DNA from 3 places in the Plantactinospora sp. CA-290183 genome. Region 1 is predicted to be linked to each of the others. Evidence: riboswitches for the same ligand, from Rfam matches in the RefSeq annotation. Region 1 holds a riboswitch; each other region holds the start of a gene.
The links. Region 1 has a riboswitch for cyclic di-AMP ahead of ACQEUR_RS16485 (hypothetical protein). Riboswitches for the same ligand answer to the same signal wherever they lie in the genome.
Positions count from the first base shown of each region.

Region 2: linked by a shared signal. The riboswitch ahead of ACQEUR_RS24275 (coiled-coil domain-containing protein) and the one ahead of ACQEUR_RS16485 (hypothetical protein) in region 1 are both predicted to bind cyclic di-AMP.
Region 3: linked by a shared signal. The riboswitch ahead of ACQEUR_RS23015 (C39 family peptidase) and the one ahead of ACQEUR_RS16485 (hypothetical protein) in region 1 are both predicted to bind cyclic di-AMP.

Region 1 covers NZ_JBNJMX010000008.1:138,600-145,621, reverse strand. Annotated here, with positions in the region: gene ACQEUR_RS16495 (SMP-30/gluconolactonase/LRE family protein) at 1-860, opposite strand, end outside; gene ACQEUR_RS16490 (cation diffusion facilitator family transporter) at 1,216-2,130, shown strand; cyclic di-AMP (ydaO/yuaA leader) riboswitch at 2,296-2,424, shown strand; gene ACQEUR_RS16485 (hypothetical protein) at 2,433-2,810, shown strand; partial or broken gene ACQEUR_RS16480 (coiled-coil domain-containing protein) at 2,862-3,614, shown strand; gene ACQEUR_RS16475 (cellulose-binding domain-containing protein) at 3,772-4,974, opposite strand; gene ACQEUR_RS16470 (glycosyl hydrolase) at 5,485-7,022, shown strand, end outside.
Region 2 covers NZ_JBNJMX010000035.1:18,651-25,672, forward strand. Annotated here, with positions in the region: gene ACQEUR_RS24250 (GNAT family N-acetyltransferase) at 1-716, opposite strand, end outside; gene ACQEUR_RS24255 (hypothetical protein) at 840-1,361, shown strand; gene ACQEUR_RS24260 (glycosyltransferase family 2 protein) at 1,532-2,719, shown strand; gene ACQEUR_RS24265 (polysaccharide deacetylase family protein) at 2,736-3,461, opposite strand; gene ACQEUR_RS24270 (SDR family oxidoreductase) at 3,624-4,670, shown strand; cyclic di-AMP (ydaO/yuaA leader) riboswitch at 4,960-5,091, shown strand; gene ACQEUR_RS24275 (coiled-coil domain-containing protein) at 5,095-6,108, shown strand; gene ACQEUR_RS24280 (copper resistance CopC family protein) at 6,246-7,022, opposite strand, start outside.
Region 3 covers NZ_JBNJMX010000028.1:7,648-14,669, forward strand. Annotated here, with positions in the region: gene ACQEUR_RS23000 (tartrate dehydrogenase) at 1-425, shown strand, start outside; gene ACQEUR_RS23005 (aminoacyl-tRNA deacylase) at 507-977, opposite strand; gene mdlC (benzoylformate decarboxylase) at 1,072-2,673, opposite strand; cyclic di-AMP (ydaO/yuaA leader) riboswitch at 2,936-3,077, shown strand; gene ACQEUR_RS23015 (C39 family peptidase) at 3,486-4,325, shown strand; gene ACQEUR_RS23020 (GNAT family N-acetyltransferase) at 4,434-5,210, opposite strand; gene ACQEUR_RS23025 (CDP-glycerol glycerophosphotransferase family protein) at 5,218-6,906, opposite strand; partial or broken gene ACQEUR_RS23030 (SDR family NAD(P)-dependent oxidoreductase) at 6,980-7,022, opposite strand, start outside.

The DNA.
Region 1 (7,022 bases):
CCGTACGCCGCCACCGTGGTCGGTACGTCGAAGCCGGGGTCGGTGAGCCGTTGCACCACCCGAGCGCTGTGCCCGGTCCGGTCCAGCCGCAGCACGGCGACGGTGTTCAAGCGGTTCTGCACCACGTAGAGCGTGCGGCCGTCGAGCAGCAGCCCGTCCCCGTTGGTGAGCAGTTCGCCGCCGAGGTCCACGGTCCGGGCGACCCCGGTCCGCGGGTCCACCCGGAACAGCAGCCCGGTCCCGGACTGGACGACGAGCAGCGCGGCACCGTCCGGCGTCCGGGAGATGCCGTTGGCGTTGATGCCGGCGCCGTAGACGATGTCGCCGGTCAGCGGCAGCCGGACCACCGCACCGGCCGGCGGTAGCTGGCCGCCCCGGGCCAGCGGTACCCGGTAGAGCACCGGGTTGGTCGAGTCGGTGAACCAGGCCGCACCGGGGGTCAGCACCACGTCGTTGACGAAGCTGGGCTGGTCGGTGAAGCGGTAGCTGGCGAGCAGCCGGCCGGTCCGGGTGTCGATCACCCGGCCGTCCCCGCCGGCACCGCCGGCGACGAACAACCGGCCCCGCGCGTCGACCTTCATGCCCAGCGACGGGGTGCCCGGACCGGGGTTGATCACCTCACCCCGCCCGGTCAGCAGGTTCGCCCGGTAGATCGCCCCGGTCGCCCGGGACCCGAAATAGGCGTACGGCGGGCCGCCGATCGCGATCCCCTCCGGTTGGAAGCCGGCGGGCAGGTCGAGGGTGCGCGGCGCGAGCGGCGCGGCACCGGCCGTGGCGGCCGGGGCGCCGGTGGTCACCAGCGCGGTGGCCAGGGTGAGGGTGGCGGCGAGCAGGACGGGGACACGTCGACGGCGACGCATGCATCGGCTCCCTTCGCGGCCCGGGAGCACCGGCCCGCACCCGGAACCCCGGGCGGCGGACCGGACCACCGAGCACTGTGGATCGGACTCCCCGGCACTGTGGACCGGTCCACCCGATCGGCGGTCCGGCCACGGCCAGGCTTCGATGATGCCAGGTACTCCCGGGTCCGCATCTCGGCGGCGCGATCGGGCGTACCGGCCCGCCCCGGGACGGCCGGGGCACGCGGCCGGCGCTTCCGGGACCGCCGCCCGGCGCCCGGGTCGGTACCGGGCCGGGGGTGCTCCCGGCCGGTCGGGCCCATCGGAATGTACGGATATCTCGGCTGCACACCGCCGGAGCGGGAAGGGTGTGTGCGTGGGCGGAGGTCATCACCACGGCGGGGGCTCGGTGTGGGCGGCGGAGCGGCACCGCGGCCGGCTCTGGGCCGCCTTCGCGCTGCTCGCCGCCCTGATGGTGATCGAGGCGGTGGCCGCGCTGGTCACCGGTTCCCTGGCCCTGCTCTCCGACGCGGGGCACATGTTCACCGACGTGCTCGGGATCGGCATGGCGCTCGCCGCGATCACGGCGGCCCGGCGCGCCGCCGCCGACCCCCAGCGCACCTTCGGGCTCTACCGCCTGGAGGTGCTCGCGGCGCTGGCCAACGCGGTGCTGCTGTTCGGGGTGGCGGTGTACGTGCTGGTCGAGGCGGTACGCCGGTTCGCGGCACCGCCGCAGGTGGCGGCCGGTCCGATGCTGGCGGTGGCGACGCTCGGCCTGCTGGCCAACGTCGCCGCGTTCGGGCTGCTCCGGGCCGGTGCGCGGGCGAGCATCAACCTGCGGGGCGCCTACCTGGAGGTGCTCGGCGACCTGCTCAACTCGGTCGCCGTCATCGTCGCCGCCCTCGTGATCATCCTGACCGGCTGGACCTGGGCGGACCCGGTCGCCGCGCTGGCCGTCGGGCTCTTCATCGTGCCCCGCACCTGGCGGCTGGGACGCAGCGCGGTGCGCATCCTGGTGCAGGCCGCCCCCGAGCACCTAGACGTCGGCGTGGTACGGGCCAGGCTGGCCGCCGTAGCGGGGGTGTGCGACGTACACGACCTGCACATCTGGACCCTGACCTCCGGCATGGAGGTGGCCTCGGCGCACCTGGCGCTCGACCCGGGCGCGGAGGTGGGCAGTGTGCTGGCGGCGGCGCGATCGGCCCTGCGCGAGGACTTCCACATCTCGCACGCGACCCTCCAGGTCGAGCCGGAGACACCCTCCGGCGCCTGCGGTCCCACCGACTGGTAGTTATGGGCAGCTTAAATTTCGTCGGCGCGTCGCAGGGTTTTGTCCGGTTACTTCCGGACCAACCAGGGCGATACGGATCATGCTCGACAACACGCTCCGCGCAGAGCGAGGCGGTGGCCGGTAGGCTCGGCACCGGTCTCCGCCGGGCGGCGCCCTCCGGCGCCTGCGGAGCCGCCGCCTAATCGCCACGTGCGAGCCGGGGAACCACGTATCTGGGGTGTATCCGCGTCAGCGGTAGGGATCTTCCGTCCCGAACCCGTCAGCTAACCCGGTCGGCGGCTGACGGAAGGACGGACGTTCTCATGCCGTTTCTGGCATCCACCGAAGGGGCACCGGCACGCCACGCCGCGGCCGCCCCACCCGGGGCTCCGCGAGCCGCCCGGGCCACCCCGACATCCGTACGCAGAGCCCGGCCTGCCGGCCGGCGGGCCACAGGGCCGGGCATCCGGCTGGCCACCGTCGTGACCACGGTGCTCGCCCTCGGCCTGGTCGCGGCGTTCGGCGGCGCACCCGCCGTCGCGGCGCCGGTCCAGGCGGCGCCCGGGCCCCTCTCCGCCGCGCCCGGCGACATCGACCGGAAGGGCAAGGCGGCGCCGACGACGCCCTGCGCAGCAGAAGAAGCGGGGTCGGCCGCCAGGCCGATGTTCGCCGGCCAAGCTGGCGGCCCGGTACGGTGCTGAAGGAGGCCGACTACCTCTCCGCGCGCCGCAGGCGTCGCCGCCCGCAGCGAGCGGGTGGGCGAGATGGCCGGCATGGCGTACCGGACCGGCCGGCTCGGGCAGGTCTCGGCCCTGCTCAACAGCGGTTCCCCGAGCAGTCTGGTGGACCGCGCCGCCGCGCTGGACAGCGTGGCCGCCAACGAGAGCCGGGAGCTGCGCGGCCTGCGGGACAGCCTGGACCTCCAGACCCGTACCAAGGCCGCACTCGACCAGGAGATCCGTGACCAGCGCAAGCAGGTCGAGGTGATGCAGACCCGCAAGACGCAGGCCGAACGGGCCCTGGTCGCGGCCGGCAGCGGCGGTGTCAGCTCGGGCGTCACCGGACGGGCGGCGTCGGCCAGGCCGGCACCGCGCAACTCCGACGGCTCCTGGCCGGACGAGTCGTGCAGCGTGGACGACCCGACGCCGGCCAGCGGCTGCATCACCCCGCGTACGCTGCACGCGCTGAACCAGGCCAAGTCGGCCGGCTTCACCCGGTACGTCTCCTGCTTCCGCAGCGGCGGCAGCGGCGAGCATCCCAAGGGCCAGGCCTGCGACTTCGCCGCACAGAAGAGCGGATTCGGCGGGGTGGCCTCCGGCGGCGACCGGACCTACGGCAACAACCTGGCGGCGTACTTCGTGAAGAACGCCGACCGCCTCGGCGTGCTCTACGTGATCTGGTTCAAGCAGATCTGGCTGCCCAGCAGCGGGTGGAAGTCGTACAGCGGCGGTAACGGGGACCCGTCCAGCGACCACACCAACCACGTGCACCTGTCCATGCACTGAGCCTCCGCCGGCACCGCCCGCCACCCCTGGGCGGTGCCGGCGGAGCCCACCGCACGGACGCGCGACAGCGCCCGCCGCCCTCGTCGACGAAGACGAGGACGGCGGGCGGTTGTGTCGGCGGGACCGGTACGACCCGCCGACCTGGACGGGGCCGGGGTCAGCAGCCGATCCGGGCCGAGCCGAGGGCCACGTCGTCGTACCAGAGCGTGTCCGCGCCCTCGCCGTAGCTCTCCCAGCCCAGCCGCAGGTCGGTCAGGCTGGGCCGCCAGTTCGCCCGGTTGAGCCACTGCCCGTCGATGTCGTGGGTCGGGGTGCCGTCCGCGGTCAGGCCGGTCACCGCCGCCCCGTCGACCCAGGTCGACAGCCGGCCCTGGGTGCCGTCCACCATGAACTCGACGCAGGTCCAGCGGTTGGTCGGCAGTGGCACGCTGAGCGCGACGCCGGCCGGGCTCTGCTCGGGCAGGGTGGCGTCGTCCGAGGCGCGGTTCCACTGGAGGGCGCCGTTCTGGCCCCCCATCCGGAGGTCCCGGTTGCCGTCGTTGGCGTCGCGCATGGCCAGGAACGTCACGTGCTGGGTCGGCAGCGCGGTGGTGTGCCGCACCCAGATCCGGCCGTACCGCACCGCGCCGAGACCGCTGAGATCGCGGTTGGCCCGGACGAAGACGTGGTTGCAGTAGCCGGCCGTGCCGTTGATCCGTACCGACCTGGTGCCCTGGTGGGCCACGGTGGTGTCGATGGCGGCCGTACCCGTGCCCTGGCAGTCCGGGTAGTTCACGCTCCAGTCGCCGGCGGGCGTGGTCCCGGTCTGGTTCTCGAAGCCGTCGCAGAGGCTGGCCGCGCCGCAACCGGCCGGGGGCGGCCCGGTGGTCGGCGGCGGGCTGGCCGGCGGGGTCGTCGGCGGTGCCGGGGTCGTCGGGCCGGTGGTCGGGGCGGCGCCGTTGCACGGCTCGCCGTTCAGGGCGAACCCGGTCGGCGCCGCCGCGTTCGCGGCGTAGCTGCCCTGGACGCCGAACTCGGCGGACCCGCCGGCCGGCAGTGCCCCGTTGTGCGCCGCGTTCCGGGCGGTCACCGCGGCGCCGGCCTGGGTGACCTGGGCGTTCCAGCTACTGGTGATCTGCTGGTCGCCACCGTAGGTCCAGGTGACGGTCCAGCCGTTGACCGCTGCGTCGCCGGCGGTCACCCGGACCGTGGCGGTGAAGCCGCCGCTCCACTGGTTGGCCTGGTAGTCGACCAGGCAGCCGGCGGCGGCCCGGGCCGCGGGCGCCACGACCAGGCCGACGGTGGCGACGAGGCACGCGGCCACCGTCGCCATCACGGCGACGACCACGGGCAGACGGGGGTACGGTGCGGAGACCCTCATGGGGATGGGATTCCTCTCGGCTGACCACCGCGGAGCCGGTGCGAACGGGCCCGGCGGTGCTGTTGCTACGACGGCGGGTGGACCGACGCGTCCCGCGCGTACGGCCCTCGTGCCACCCGAATGACCGGCTCCCGCGATCACGGATCCATCAGCGACGCACCGGCCAGCCCTGCGCGGTCGTCGGCGGTGATGGCGCCCGGCCAAGCTTAGAGACAGACATCGATGGATGCAAGAACGGCGCCGACGGCATGCCAGAGAGCGCTCTTTCGATCGCTCATCGCAGTTCGCGGCACCGAGCTGAGGTGGGCGGGGAGACCTGAGAGAGCGCTCTCTAAGGTACCCCGACCCCGGCCCCGACTGTCAACCGGGAGGCGCGGTCCACTCCGGAATCCGGCAAAGAAGACCGGCGCGCATTGACAGCCCTGAGCCGATCTGATGATCTCCAGGCAATGGCTCGTTAATACGGACGAAATCTCTCCCCGGCCGTACCGTCCCCCGACCGGAGGCACCATGACCAGATCCACCCGCCGAGCGCGCGGGTTGGCCGCGCTCACCCTCGCGGCACTCGCCGCCACCGTCGCCCTCGTCGCGCCCACCGGCGCCGGCGCGGACCCCCTCGGCGCCGGCAGCTACACCACCACCCGCCCCGCCGGCGCCGCCGGCCCCTCCGGCTGCGCCGACCTCTCCACCAACCCCCGGCGGTACGTCACCGGCAACGCCCCGGCCGGCGCGGTACCCACCAACGACTGGTGGTCCTCGCTGCTGTTCAAGCGCCTCGACTGCGCCTACTCCGAGCCGTTGCAGGCACACCCGATGGCCTTCGACCCGGTGGCGGGCGGGCTCGGCGTCTCGTACACCACCACGCCGACCGTCTCCGGCACCCCGACCACCGTCGGGGAGTACCACTTCCCCTACAGCACCGACTTCACCCTCGGGGTGACCGGACTCAACTCCCCCGACGTCAAGGTGGACGGCTGGACCGACTGGACCGTCTCGCCGTACTGGTCCGACGGGACCCGGACACTGCGGGCCACCGTCGGCCACGGCCTGCCGTTCGTCTACGCCCAGGTGACCGGCGGCGACGCCCGGCTCGCCTTCGGCGCCACGCCCACGGTCTGGGCCAACAGCGGCGCCCGGATCGGGTTCACCGTCCGCGGCCACGACTACGTGGCGTACGCGCCGACCGGTGCGACCTGGACGGTCAGCGGCACGGCCATCACCTCCACCCTGGCCGGCCGGGGCTACTTCTCGGTGGCGCTGCTGCCGACCACCTCCGGCACCCCGGCCGCCGAACGCACCGCCCTGGCCGACAGCTACGGCCGGTACGCCCACGCGCACGTCACCGGCACCCGGGTCGGCTGGTCGTTCAACCAGCAGACCAGCACGGTCACCGCCACGTACACGTTCAGCACCACGGCCCGGGAGGGCAGCGAGGGCAACACCGTCGTCTCGCTCTACCCGCACCAGTGGAAGAACCTGGCCGGCGGCACCCCGATCGGCCAGACGTACGTCTCCCCCCGCGGTGCGATGCGGACCCTGGTCGGGGTCGGCTCGTTCGCCACCGCGATCCGCTACCACGGGGTGCTGCCGGAGATCCCCGCCGTCGCCACCTCCAGCGGGGCCGACCTGGCCACCCTCGGCGGCTACCTCGACCAGGCCGCCACCGGCGACCCGCTGGCCGGCTTCGGCAACGACACCTACTGGACCGGCAAGGCGCTGGGCCGGGCCGCCCGGCTCGCCGAGATCGCCGACCAGCTCGGCCGGACCGCCCAGCGCGACCTGCTGCTGAACGCGATCCGGACCCGGCTCACCGACTGGTTCACCGCCTCACCCGGGGAGACCGGCCGGCTGTTCCACTACGACCGGGCCTGGGGCACGCTGGTCGGCTACCCGGCCTCGTACGGCTCCGACCAGGAACTGAACGACCACCACTTCCACTACGGCTACTACATCGCCGCCGCCGCCACGCTGGCCAAGTTCGACCCGGGCTGGGCCGCCACCAACCGGTACGGCGGCATGGTGAACCTGCTGATCCGGGACGCCAACGG
Region 2 (7,022 bases), on a different contig from region 1:
CGGGTGCGCCACACGGCGTACCCGGTCGGTCCGGCCGGCCCCTCGGCCAGCAGCACCCGCCGCTCGGTCCCGCCGAACTGTCGGGACGGGAAGTCACCGAGCACGTACCGCCACCACGGCCCGTTCCGGCTGGACCAGCCCGGCCGCTCGGCGCGCAGTCGCTCGTACACCTGGGCCAGCTCGGCCTGGCAGGCGTCCGCGCCGGCGACGCGGAGCCGGACCCCCGAGCCGGCCGGCGTGCCTGCCTCGGGCGGCCCGGCGGGGGCGTCGACCAGCCGGACCCCGGTCGTGTTGATCTCCATGGAGAGCAGCTGCGCGGCCAGGCCGTAGCCGAACCGCTGGTAGATGGGGGCCTCGCTGGCCCAGAGCAGCGCGATCGGTTCCCGGCCGGCGGTGTGTACCTGCGTCAGCTGGTGCCGCATCAGCCGGGTCAGCAGCCCTCGCCGGCGGTGGGTGGACGCCACCGCGACCATCGTGACGTGCGCCGCCGGCACGACCGCGCCCGGCACGGTCAGCTCCCGGGTGAAGGCCGCCGCGTGCGCGACGACCTCCTCGCCCGAGCGGACCAGCAACGACCGCTCCGGCTCGAACACCGCGCCCTCCGCCGCCGCGTGCGCCTCGTCCGGCAGGGCGTGGAAGGCGGTACGCAGCAGAAGGTGGATGCCGGCCCAGTCGGCCGCCGTGGCGACCTGGACGGCGGGGTCGTCGTCTGGCATCAACCATGTGTAGCCGAGCGGCGCTGACTCGGCGAGTGTTTTCCCGGCTGGCTACCCTCGACAACGGGGACGGGTTCGTACGGAAGCTCGACGGGTCCGTGCCCGCACCGATGGGGAGGACAGATGGCAGACCAGACGCAGCCGTGGGCGGAGCAGACCGTCGAGGTGCCCGACCAGGGTCGCTTCCGCAAGGGGCGGGCCCAGGTGGGGGCGCCGACCCCGCGTACCGAGCCCTTTCCCACGGTGCCGCACGACGCGACCGGCACCGGTTGGCCGGGCGCGGCGGAGGAGTCCCGCCCGGTGCCGCCGGGCTACCACTGGCGGCAGCTCCGCAGCGGCAGGCACTGGAGCATGACCGGGGCGCTGTTCGCGTTCGTCTGCTGGGGTGTCTGGGCCATCTCGGCCGGGGGTGACCTGACCAGTCCGGTGGTGACCTTCGTGCTCACCCTCTTCGTCGCGGTCGGTCTCTTCGCGCTCTCCCGGCTGGTCGGGCGGATCGTCTACGAGCGCCAGCTCGGCCGGGTCCGCCGCAGCGCGCGGGGCGCGCACCTGGTGACCGGCCTCTTCCTGGCCGGGGTGGGCGTGGCGTACCTGCGCCAGACCGAGTGGGTCGTGAACCTGTGGAACTGGGTCGCCGGGCTGTGAGCCCGTCGCCGGCCGCGGTGGAGGGCTCCTCGGCGGCCGCGCAACCGCCCGGTGGCACTGATCGACGACCACACATCACAATTTGGTCACTCGCCTGTTACTGAGCGCGTGGCGTCCGATCACTCGGCGCTACGATTCGGTTCCCGCCGGACTTCCGGAGGTTGCCGACGGTGACTCTGCTCAGCGTGATAGTCCCGGTCTACCTGGTAGAGGACTACCTGGCCGAATGCCTGGACTCGATTCTCCACCAGTCCGTCACCGACCTTCAGGTGGTCGCCGTGGACGACGCCTCCGGCGACGGCTCGGCCGCGATCCTGGCCCGCTACGCCGAACGGGATCCCCGGGTCGAGGTGGTCACCCTGGAGCGCAACCACGGGCTGGGCGGTGCCCGCAACGCCGGGCTGGCCCGAGCGGTCGGCGAGTACGTCTGGTTCGTCGACAGCGACGACTGGCTGCCCGCCGGCGCGCTGCCCGCCGTCGCCAACCGGCTGCGGCAGACCCGTCCGGATCTGCTCGTCGTGGCGTTCACCCGGCACTACCCGAACGGCCGGGTCCGGCACTCGGGGCTGTCCCAGGTCGGCGGCGACCGGCCGGTGCCGGAGGTCTTCACCCTGCGGGAGCAGCCGGGCCTGCTCTCGGTGCTGCACATCACCTGCAACAAGGTGATCCGGCGCGGCTTCCTCGCCGAGCGGGGCCTCAGCTTCGGCCCCGGCTGGTACGAGGACGTGTCGTTCAGCTTCCCGTTGATGCTCGCCGCCGAGCGGATCAGCCTGCTGGACCGCTGCTGTTACGCGTACCGCCAGCGGCCGGGCGGGGCCATCACCTGCACGGTCAGCGACCGGCACTTCGAGGTCTTCGCGCACTGGGACCGGGTCGTCGCCGGGCTGACGGCGGATCCGGAGGTGCCGGCCGAGCTGCGTAATCTGATCTTCGAGCGGATGATCTGGCACCTGCTCCAGGTTCTCGGTCACCCGCGTCGGGTGCCACCGGCCCGGCGCCGGGAGTTCTTCGCCGAGATCGTCACCCGGTACCGCGCGCACCTGCCGGCCGCCGGGTACCGGCCGCCCAACGGCGCGCTCGGGCTCAAGCACCGGCTCATCGGCCGGGGCGCGTACGGGCTGTTCCTGGCGTTGCGGGTCGCCCGTCGCGCCCACGTCGGCGTGGTCACCCGGGTCCGCCGCCCGGCCTCCGGCCCGGCCCGCCCGACCGGGCCGTCCGCCCGCGCCTCCGGCCGTCCGGCGGCCGCGGCGGCGCCCGGCGGCCCGGCGTCCGCTGTTGTGCCCGGCGGCCCGTCCTCCGGCGTGCCCAACACCCGCCGTGGCGCCCTGCCGGGCGAGCTGACCGACCGGGTGGGCTGACGGGAGCGGGGTGCCGTCAGCGCCGGGCGGGCCGGCCGTGTTCGCCGAGCGGGCCCACCCGCCAGCCCCGGTCCAGGCACTCGTCCAGCAACCGGGGCAGCGCGGCCAGGCTGGCCCGCCAGGAGCCGGGCGCGGAGGTGCAGTCGGAGTCGTGCAGCAGGACCGTGCCGCCGCCGGCCAGCCCCGCCCGGACCGTGTCGAGCACCGAGGTACCGGTCGCCGAGCGGGTCCAGTCCCGGCCCCAGCAGCTCCAGAGCACCGGCGTCAGCCGCAGCCGGCGGGCGGCCACCAGGGAGGCGGCGCTGAGCACCCCGTACGGGGGCCGGAAGTACCGGGGGGTGCGGCCGGTGACGGCGCCGATCAGCTCCCGGGTCCGGGCCAGGTCGCGGTACGTCGTGTGCGGGCCGCGCAGCAGCAGGTTGTGGTGCCCCCAGCCGTGCACCGCCAGCTCGTGCCCGGCGGCGGTGAGGTCCAACCCGAGTTCGGGGGAGCGGGCGAGCATCGAACCGAGCAGGAAGAAGGTGGCCCGGGTTCCCCTGGCGGCCAGCGCCTCGACGAAGAGCGGGGTGGACGCGGGGTCGGGGCCGTCGTCGAAGGTCAGCGCGACGTGACCCGGTGCGCCGAGCCCGCTCAGCCGGGGAAAGAACCGGAGCCGGATCCCGGGCAGCACCGTCACCGCGGGAACCACCTGGGCGGCCAGCGCGGCGCCGACCGTGGTCGCCGGCACCGCGCGTGCGCGCACTCGTTCCTCCACCCGCCTCACCATCGCCGAGGCGGGTACCCGGAGGCCGCGGCTTCATCCTCACCCGGACGGGTGGAACGCGGCGGATGCGAGGTTCCTCGCCGTGGTGTCGCTGCCGAGGGTCGCGCAACGTTTGGCGTACCGGGGGCCGGGTAGCTCGGCATGCCGTCGCGACGAGGGAGGTTCACGCTGGACCGCCGAGAGGTGCCGCGGGTCGCGGTCGTCACCGGGGCGACCGCGGGAGTGGGCCGGGCCACCGCGAGGCTGCTGGCCCGGCGCGGCATGCGGATCGCCCTGCTGGCCCGGGGCAGCGCCGGGTTGGCCGCCACCGCCGACGAGGTACGCGCCCTCGGTGGTACGGCCCTGCCGATCGAGACCGACGTGGCCGACCATCGGCAGGTCGAGGACGCGGCGGACCGGGTCTGCGCCGAACTCGGCGGAATCGACCTGTGGATCAACGACGCCTTCACCTCGGTCTTCGCGCCGTTTCAGGAGATCGGCCCGGAGGAGTTTCGCCGCGTGACCGAGGTCACCTATCTCGGCTACGTATACGGCACCCGGGCGGCGCTGGCCCGGATGTCGCCGCGGCAATCCGGGACCATCGTGCAGGTGGGGTCGGCACTGGCGTACCGGTCGATTCCCCTGCAGGCCGCTTATTGCGGCGCCAAGCACGCGATCGTCGGGTTCACCGAGTCCGTCCGCTGCGAGTTGCTGCACGACCGGAGCCCGGTGCGGATCACCATGGTGCACCTGCCGGCGGTGAACACGCCCCAGTTCGACTGGGTGCTGTCCCGGCTGCGCGGTCGGGCCCAGCCGGTGCCGCCGATCTACCAGCCCGAGGTCGCCGCCCGCGCGGTGGTGTACGCCGCCGACCGGCCGGAGCGCCGCGAGTACTGGGTGGGTGGGTCCACCGTGGCCACCGTGCTCGCCAACCGGATCGCCCCGGCCCTGCTCGACCGCTATCTGGCCCGCACCGGCTACGCGAGCCAGCAGGGTGGCCGGCCGACAGGTCCGCACCGGCCGACCAACCTGTGGCATCCGGTCGACGACGCCGACGGCGTCGACCACGGCGCCCACGGCGCGTTCGACGACCGGTCCCGGGGCCGGAGCCCGCAGTGGTGGTTCAGCCGGCACCGGGCACCGGTGGTCGCCGCCCTGCTGGCGGGGGCGGCCGGTGCTGCGCTGGCCAGGGCGGCGAGACGCCGTTAGGCGGGCGCGGTCCGGCGGCCGTCCGCGGGTGGAATCGGCGTACCGACCGACCATTCTGGACCCCTTCGATGCCGTCGGCGCGCACGCCCGGAGCGGGTGGTGAATAGCCGGTCGCCGATCGTGAATGACGTCACAACGGGAACGTACGTCGATGCGTTCCGTCACGTTCGCCATTACTGATAGTTGTTGCGCCGCAACGCGTTCAGCAGGAATCGGGTCTTGCCATTTTGGAAGCGAAACCGGGTATGCTGACTGCCGTTCATAGCCGCCAGGCACCGACTGGTGCCGGTGCTGATCGCCGCCTAATCGCCGCCAGGCGAGCCGGGGACCCAAGCACCTGGGGTGAATCCGCGACAGCGGTAGGGACCTCTTCCATCCCGAACCCGTCAGCTAACCCGGTCGGCGGCCGACGGAAGGGATACATGTGAGGGCACCCCTACGCCGATGGCTGGCGCCTGCCCTGGCAATGCTCACCGCCGCCGCACTCGGTGTCGTCGCGCCGTCGCCGGCCTCGGCCGCCCCCAAGCCGAACCCGGCGCCCAGCGGAGAGGTCGAGACGCCACTCCTCGGCGACGTCCTCGCCGCGACCGGCAAGCGGTACGCGGAGGCCAAGTCCGCACTCGACAAGTCCCGCAAGCGGCAGTCGAAGCTGGCCGGCGAGCTCAGGGTGGCGGAGGCCAGGCTGGCCGCGTTGGCTCCGGAGGCGAGCCAGATCGCGGCCGAGTCCTACCGCAGCGGCAAGCTGAGCGCCGTGTCGATGATGCTGAACAGCGCCTCGTCCGACGCGTTCCTCGACCGCATGGTCGCGCTGGAGGAGTTGAACGCTCTCAACAACCAGAAGCTGCGGGCTCTGGGCGAGGCGCGCGACGCGATCAACCGGGCCAAGACGTCGATCGACGCCGAGGTGGCCGAGCAGCGGACCGCGCAGAAGGTCATCGAGAAGCAGAAGAAGGACGCGGAGAAGGCGCTCGCGCTGGTCGGCGGCAGGTCGCTGACCGCCGGTGGCCTGGTGGACGCGACGTCGCCGGTGGCCAAGCCGGGGCCGGGCTACGGTGACGGCTTCCCGGGCGAGTCCTGCAACAAGGAGGATCCCACCACCGGCGGTTGTGTCACGGGGCGGACCCTGCACGCGTACAAGGAGGTCAAGCGGGCCGGCTTCAACCGGTTCGTCGGCTGCTACCGCCCCGGCGGGCCGTACGAGCACCCGAAGGGCCGGGCCTGCGACTGGTCACTGCGCAACTCCGGGTTCAGCCCGGCGGCCAACAACGACCAGCGCAAGTACGGCAACGACCTCACCGCGTTCCTGGTCCGCAACGCAGACCGGCTCGGCATCCTCTACGTCATCTGGTACAGGCAGATCTGGTTCCCGGCCACCGGCTGGAGTTCTTACAGCGGCGCCAGCGACCACACCGACCACGTGCACATGTCGATGCTCTGAGCGGCGTTCCGGGCCGACCGGACCGCTTGACGCCCCGCCACCGCCTGCCGCGGTGGCGGGGCGCTCGCATTCCGGGCCCCTCCGGACAGGTTCTGCCGCCGGGACCGGACCAGGAGCGGGGGGCCGGTTCGCCGGGCTCAGCGGCCGGTCTTGCCCCGACGGCTCCGCTGGCGGGAGGCACCGCTCTTCGGGCGGGCCGGGCGGCTGCCACCCGTGCCGGTCCGGCTCGCGGTCGGGCCGGCGGCGCGGTCGAGTCCGGGTTCCCGCCTACCGTCCTTGGCGCCACCGCCACCGCCACCGGCGGCGGCCCGGCGCCGGGGCCGGACGGCGAGGACCACCATCACGACCACCGCGCCGAGTAGTAACGCCGGGAGGAGCCAGACGGCGACACCGCGGTCCTCCGGGGCGGCCGGGGCCGCTGCCGGGGTCCCGGCGGGTGCTCCGGTCGCTGCGCCGGTGGGCCTGGTCCCGGTGTGCCCGCCGCCCTCGGCCGCCGCGACCAGGGCCGGATCGGCGGTGTTGGTCGGCGGCGACCAGCCCGCCGGCGCCGGGGTGACCGGTCCCCGGTAGACGAACTTCAGGCTGCCCCGGACCGCCTCGCCGTCCGAGGCCACCGACAGGTAGTCCACGGTGTACCGACCGGTCGCCGGCCAGTGCGCGACCTTGACCAGCGCGGCGTAACCGGTGTGGTAGGCGCGCGGCTCCCACGTGCCGTCCGTCAGGAAGTATTCGGTGACCGGGCGGTCCAGCCGCCGGCTCGGGCCGGGACTCCAGCCGTCGTCCACCCGGCCGCCGCCCGGCGCCGTCACCGTGAAGTGGGCGTTCGTGGCGGGCTGCTCGGTGTAGTAGAGGTCGAGTGTCGCGCGCGCCCTGCTCACCGTGCCGCCGGCCGGCGGGTCGGAGACGGCGAGCTG
Region 3 (7,022 bases), on a different contig from region 1:
TGCGCTGGGACGCCGAGCACATCGACGCCCTCGCCGCCAAGCTGGTGCTGCAACCCGACCGCTTCGACGTGATCGTCGGCTCCAACCTGTTCGGGGACATCCTCAGCGACCTGGCCGCCGCCGTGGCCGGCAGCATCGGCATCGCGCCCTCGGCGAACCTGGACCCGACCCGCACCCACCCGTCGATGTTCGAGCCGGTGCACGGCTCGGCCCCGGACATCGCCGGCCAGGGCGTGGCGAACCCGCTCGGCGCGGTCTGGTCGGCCGCGATGATGCTGGAGCACCTGGGCCATCCGGACGCGGCGGCCGACGTGGTTGCGGCAATGGAGGCCTGCCTCGCCGACCCGGCCACCCGGACCAGGGACCTGGGCGGCGCCGCCGGCACCCGGGAGGTGACCGACGCCCTCCTCGCCCAACTCGGCTGAGGGGTAAGGAAGGGCCCCTTCTTATCGCTTTCTGCATAGGAAGGGCCCCCTCCTAACCGCGCCGCTGCCGGGGCATGCGGGTCAGCGCGGGCGTTCCGGTTCGGTGAGGTCCGCGACGGTGGCGTCGAGGGCGCGCAGTGCCGCGTCGGCGTCCACGGCGACGGCGATGTCCCGCCGGCCGGCGCCGAGCGTGATCGTCCGGCCCCGGACCCGCTCGTCGGCGACGACCGGCCAGGCGGTGCTGGCGCCGAACGGGGTGACGGTGCCCCGCTCGTAGCCGGTCGCCGACCTGGCCTCGTTCGCGTCGGGCAGGGAGAGCCGGTTGACCCCGAGCAGCGCTCGCAGCTTCGGCCAGGAGATGACCCGGTCACCCGGCACGAGCACGAAGACGAAGTCGCGCTCGCCCCGGCGTACCACGATGGTCTTCACCACGTCTCCGACCGCGACGCCGCGCGCCGCGGCGGCCTCGGCGAGGCTGCGCACGGACCCGTGCCGGATCACCCGGAAGGGGATCCCGGCCGAGCTGAGAGCCTCCAGCGCGGCACCCGACATGGCTGCACCGTACCGCGCTGCCGCCCGGCTCCGAGGTGTTAGGAGGGGGCCCTTCCTATGCAAAAAGCGATAAGAAGGGGCCCTTCCTTACCCCTCAGAGCAGGGTGGGGACGTCGCGGGTGATCGGTACGGCCAGCACGGTGGGGCCCTCGGCTCCGAGCGCGGCCCGGAACGCGTCCCCGAACTCGTCGGCCGAGGCGATCCGGTGGGCGGCGCAGCCGTAGCCGCGGGCGATGCCCGGGATGTCCAGGCCCGGCAGGTCCAGCCCCGGCACCCCGGGTGTCTCCTCCAGTTCGGCGAAGGACTTCAGGACCGCGTACTCCTCGTTGACCGGGACCACGAACACCACCGGTACCCGCTGCTGCGCGGCGGTCCAGAGCGCCTGGGGCGAGTACTGGAACGAGCCGTCCCCGATCACCGCGACGACCGGCCGGCGCTGCCCGGTGTCCCGCTGCGCGAGCGCGATGCCGACCGCGGCGGGCAGCGCGAACCCCAGCCCGCCGCTGGCCATCTTGAAGTACGACGCGGGGCGCCGGATGGTCAGCTGCCGGTGCAGGATGCGCAGGTTGGAGGGGGTCTCCGGGACCAGGATGCCGTCCTGGGGCCAGAGCCGGGCGAGGATGCCGAAGAGCGCCTCCGGGGAGAGCGGGATGCCCGGTTCCGACCTCGGTACGGCGGCCTGGGTGGGCGGGGCCGGACGGTCGGTGCTGGGCAGCCGGTCGGTCAGGGCGGCACAGGCCAGTCCGACGTCGCCGAGCAGGCTGTCGCCGACGGGTGCCCGGGCGGCTTCGTCCGGGTCCTCCGTCACGTGCAGCAGGCGGGTACCCGCCGGCAGGAAGCCCTGTTCGCCGGGGATGTACGGGTAGTAGCGGAAGACCGAGGCGCCGATCACCAGCACGGTGTCGTACCCGGTCAGTTTCTTCGCCAGCGGGCCGATGGCCGGTGGCAGCAGCCCCTGGAACTGCGGATGGTCCTGCGGGAAACCGACCCTGTCGGAGAAGGGCGGCTGCCACACCGGGGCCCTGAGCCGCTCGGCGAGGGCGATCGCGGCGGGCCAGGCGTCGCTGCGGTCCACGGCCGAACCGATCACCAGGGCGGGGTTGCGGCTGCCCGCCAGGATCTCGGCGAACCGGTCCAGCCCCTCGGGGTCGGGCGCCACCCGGGTGCTCACCCGGCGTACCACCGCGGTTCCCTCGGCGGGCTGGTCCCAGTCGTCGAGCGGCAGCGAGAGGTAGACCGGCCCGGCCGGAGGCTGTACGGCGGTCGCGTACGCGCGCATGAAGGCGTCCGGTACGTCCTGGGCGCGCATCGGCTCGTGACTCCACTTGACGTACGGCTCCGGCAGCCGGGTCGCCCGTACGTTTGTCAGCATCGGCTCGTACAGGTTCATCGTCCGGGTCTGCTGCCCGGCGGTGACGATCAGCGGGGTCCTGTTGTGCCAGGCGGTGACGAGGCTGCCCATTCCGTTTCCGGTACCCGGGGCGGTATGCAGATTGACGTGCACCGGTTTGCCGGTGACCTGGGCGTAGCCGTCGGCCATCGCCACCGCCGAGGCCTCCTGGAGGGCCAGTACGTAGCGGAAGTCGGCCGGGAAGTTCTTCAGGAAGGGTTCCTCGGTGGAGCCGGGGTTGCCGAACATCGTGGTCATGCCGAGCGAACGGAGCAGGTCGTAGGTGGCTTCGTGCACCGTCGTCATGTGGGGGAGCCTCCTGAAAGTCCTCGCGTTCGACCGGGCGGACCGGCTTCCATCAAGTCGGTCATTTCCGTCATACCGCACCCGTACATGATCATGCCGGTTTATCCGCATGGCCCTGTCGGCCCGGCAGCCGGGCCGGGATCCGGTCCAATCGCGGTCTTGGTCACTGTTTTCCCTGCTGAGAGGGGTTGGCAATGACAGAAGTCGGCCAGTAATGTCGGCCCGTCCGGTCCGGCCCCTTGGTCGCCACGCGGGTGACACCGGAGCGGACCCGCCGAGTCGTTGTGTAACGAGCCGGGGACCCACAGTTATCTGGGGTGAATCCGCGAACCGTCGTTCGCGGTAGGGCGGCCTTCTGCGCCCGAATCCGTCAGCTAACCCGGTAGGCGGTCACGGAAGGAGACCATTCGTGCCGCACCACCCGGGCTCCGGCCCATCCCCCCGATCCATCCGCTCCACCGCGCGCCGGCCCCGGGTCGCCGCGCACCCGGCCCGGGCCATCGGAGCCCGAGACGGGTTCATGGCCCCGGTTCGCTAGCGCTCCGGGACGCGAGCGCGACCGCCGGCGAGCGCCGGCCCCGCCCGGCGCGGGCGCAGCCCGAACGGCCCCGCCGCCCGGATGCGGTGGTCGCTGTTGCCCCCCCGGCCCCGGCGTATTCGGGGCAGGGTCCTTGTCGCCGCCTCCGGCGGTGTCGTCTCGCGTTCCCACCAGCGGACAGAAACGTCCCATTGCCAATTGACGAACTCGAATGGCAATGAGCATTTCCCTGGAGGATCAGTTGAAGTATGTCTTTTCCCGGTCGGCCAGCGACATGGCCCGGCCGTTGGCAGATGTCCCACAGCGGATCAGGAACATCACGACCGGCCGGCGTAACCGCCTCGCGCTCGGTTCGGCGGCCGTGCTCGCGGCCGCGGCGGCGACCATCGGAATCGTGCTGACCTCGGTCCAGCCGCCCGCGCCGTCCGAGGGCGGCTCGACCGTCGCCGTGGCGGAACTCGGTGGCTCCGTCAACCAGGCCCCGGGTGCCGGGGCCGGGGGGCAGCAGAGCGCACCGGCCGACCCGACATCGCCGGCGACGGCCGAACCGACGACGAGCGCCCCGAAGGCGGCGCCGAGCGCGACCGGCAGGCCGGCCGCGCCCGAGTCCAAGGTCCTGGACTACGACTTCGAGGCCCAGACCACCTACTACTACTGCGGTCCGGCCGCGACCCGCATCGCCCTGACCGCCCGGGACGTGCACCTGAGCCAGGACGAGGTCGCCGGCCGGCTGGGCACCACGACGAGCGGTACGAACTCCGCCGAGGACACCACCCGGGTGCTGAACAGCGCCGGCAGGACGGACTTCTACCGGACCACCATGATCCGGGGCGGCGCCGCGAGCCCGGCCCAGATGGATCAGCTCCAGGCCGACGTGGTGCACGCCGTGAGCAACGGCTACCCGGTGGTGGCCAACATCGCCGGCTCGACCACGGACACCGACGGTGGCTGGCACAGCTACCCCGGCGGCCACTACCTGACCGTGGTCGGCTACCGCGACGACGGACGGACGGTCAAGATCGCCGACCCGGCGATCCCCGGCTCGGACAGCACCTACTGGATGAGCACCATCGACCTGGCCAACTGGGCGGCCACCCGGGGTTACTCGTCCTGACCCCGCCCTCCCCGGCCCCAGCCGGACCGCCCGCGTACCGGCGCTGCCGGACGCGGGCGGTCTGGCGCCGCGACCCGCCACGAGGCTCCGCGCGACAGGGCTCCGGGACTACGCCGGGGCTCCGAAGGTGAACTCGGCGTACTCCGCCGCCGGGGTGAAGCCGAGCCGACGGTAGACGGCGAGCGCGGCGAGGTTGTCCGCCTTGACGTTCAGGGTCACGTGGTCCACGGTCTTCGACAACCGCCGGCAGAGGGTGGCCACCGCCGCGCTCGCCAGTCCCCGGCCCCGGGCCCGGGGATGGGTGGTCACGTTGCCCAGCGCGCTGACCCGGTATTCGCGGGACCAGACGTGCACCCCGGCCACCGCGAGCAGTTCGCCGTCCCGGCGCACCCCGACGTAGTGGCCGGTCTCCAGCATCCGCCGGTCGAACCAGTTGCCCGGGTACGCGACGTCGTAGAGCGCCGCCAGCTCCGGCAGGTCGGCACCGGTCAGCACCTCGCCCTCGGCCGCCACCCGGTCCAGCCGGCCCGGGTCGGTGAGCGCCATCTTCAGGTGCGGCCCGTGCTCCTGCACCGGAAAGTGTCGGGCCAGCACCGCCTCGCCGCCCGGGGAGAGGTGCGCGTAGAACCGGCGGGGCAGCAGCGGTACCAGCGCGGTCAGCAGCTCGCCCAGCGCGGCCGGCGGTCCCGACCGGTCGAGCGCCAGCAGGGTCGGGGTGCCGCCGCCGTGGTAGACCAGCGCCACCAGGTCGGCCAGGCGGTACCAGCTCGTATAGGGCCAGTAGAAGTCGTCGAGGTCGCCGAGCTCGTACGCGTGCAGGTGCGGGTCCCGGCGCAGCAGACCGGCCAGCGCCCGCCGGTCGTGCTCGATCCTGACCAGGTTCACGAGTCGATCATGGCACGGGCGCCGGACGGGGTGCCGGCGCGGGCGGCCGGACCGTGGTGCCGTCGAGCTGCCGACGGGCCTCGTCCAGGAAGCCGTCGGCGTACGCCTCCGCCGGGAAGTCGCCGAGGTACCGGGTCCGGGTCCGCCACCGCGCCTCCGCCAGCGGATCGGTGTCGAGCAACCGGTCCAGCACCTCGTCCAGATTGGACATGTCGGCGCCCAGCACGTAGCCCGAACCGGCCAGCGGGAAGGTCTCGGTGAACCGCTCGCCCTCGCCGACCCGGTCCGTCACCGCGTACGGCTTCCCCGAGTAGAGGTAGTCGGAGATCACCGCCGAGACGTCCGAGACCAGTGCGTGCGAGGCGTTGACGCACTCGACCAGGGTCATCCGCCGGGCCGCCTCGGCGCCGAAGACGTGCCGCCGCCCGGTCCGGGCCCGGTCGTCGGCGAGCACCTGCTCGATCCGGGCGAGCTGCCGCGCCGACGCCGGGTTCTGCGACGTGTACGGGTGGGCGCGCAGGATGACCGTCGCGCCCCGGTCCAGCAGCCGCCGGACCAGCTTCTCGCCCACCGGCAGCGAGCAGTAGTCGACGTCCGCGTGGTGTCCGGTCCAGGTGGGGGTGTAGAGCACCACCTTCTCGGCCCGCTCCCGCACCGGGGTCCGGTCCACCACGATCGACTCCACCTGCGGGCGGCCGACGATGGCGAACTTCTCCTGCGGGATCACCACGCCGTTGCGGGCGTACCGGTCGATCGCGGCCTGTCCGGCCACGAAGATCTTGTCGAAGATCGCGGAGACCGGGTTCGCGCTCGGCGCCTTGTCGCTGTCGCCGTGGTGCAGCTGGATGTGGGTCAGGTGCCCGAACCGGATGCAGTGGCTGTTCTTGGCGCCGTGGTTGACGTAGAACGCCACCCGCAGGCTCGGCACCATCGCCTCGTCGATCGAGCGCGGCGTCGGGCAGACCACCACGGGCGCGCTGGTGGCGGCCGAGACCGACGCCAGGAAGTCCGGTTCGCGCAGCAGCACCAGGAACGGCCGCCCGATCCGCTCCAGGTACGGCAACCACATCTTGACCTGGTATTCCGAGCCGGGCGGTGCGGAGAAGTAGAGCAGGAACTCCGGCTGGTGCCGGCGCAGTGCCCGGGTGACCGGGCTCTCGGCCGACGAGGGCCGCAGCCGTCGCCGGGCGATCGGGGCCAGCGCACCGGCACCGGCCGCGCCGACCAGCAGGGTGGCGAGCAGGACCGGCCAGGCCGGCAGGGACGCGGCGGCGCTGCCGGCAAGCAGGAGCAGCAGGGCCAGCACGGCCGCGCCGAGCCGTCCGGCGACCAGCAGCGGCGACGACCGTACGCCGAGGTTGGCCGACCGGGTCTCCAGCCCGACCGCGTCGCGCAGCGGCCGCTCGACGAGGATCAGCCCGAGCAGGGCCAGGCCGGTGACCGCGAGGGTCCAGCGGGCCCCGGGTGCCCGCGCGGCGTAGCCGACGAGGAGGCCGGCGGTGAGCAGGATCGGTTCGGCGACGAGTTCGGCCCGGGGGTTGATCCGCCGTTCCGCCCAGGCCGAGCCGACGGCGAGGACGGCCAGCGCCAGGCCGACCAGCTCGGCCGAGGTCAGGGCGAGGGTGAGGAAGGACAGGACAGCCAGGCCGGCGCTGAGGCACCGGATGGCCAGCTTCCTGACCAGATCACCACGCATGCTCACTCCTGGGACGGTGGCCGGCTTTCCGGCGGCGGATGCCGGCCGACGGTGCCGACGGGACGACGGCGGGCTAGGGCGTGCCGACCCGGGGCGGGGGCACCAGTTCGGTGGAA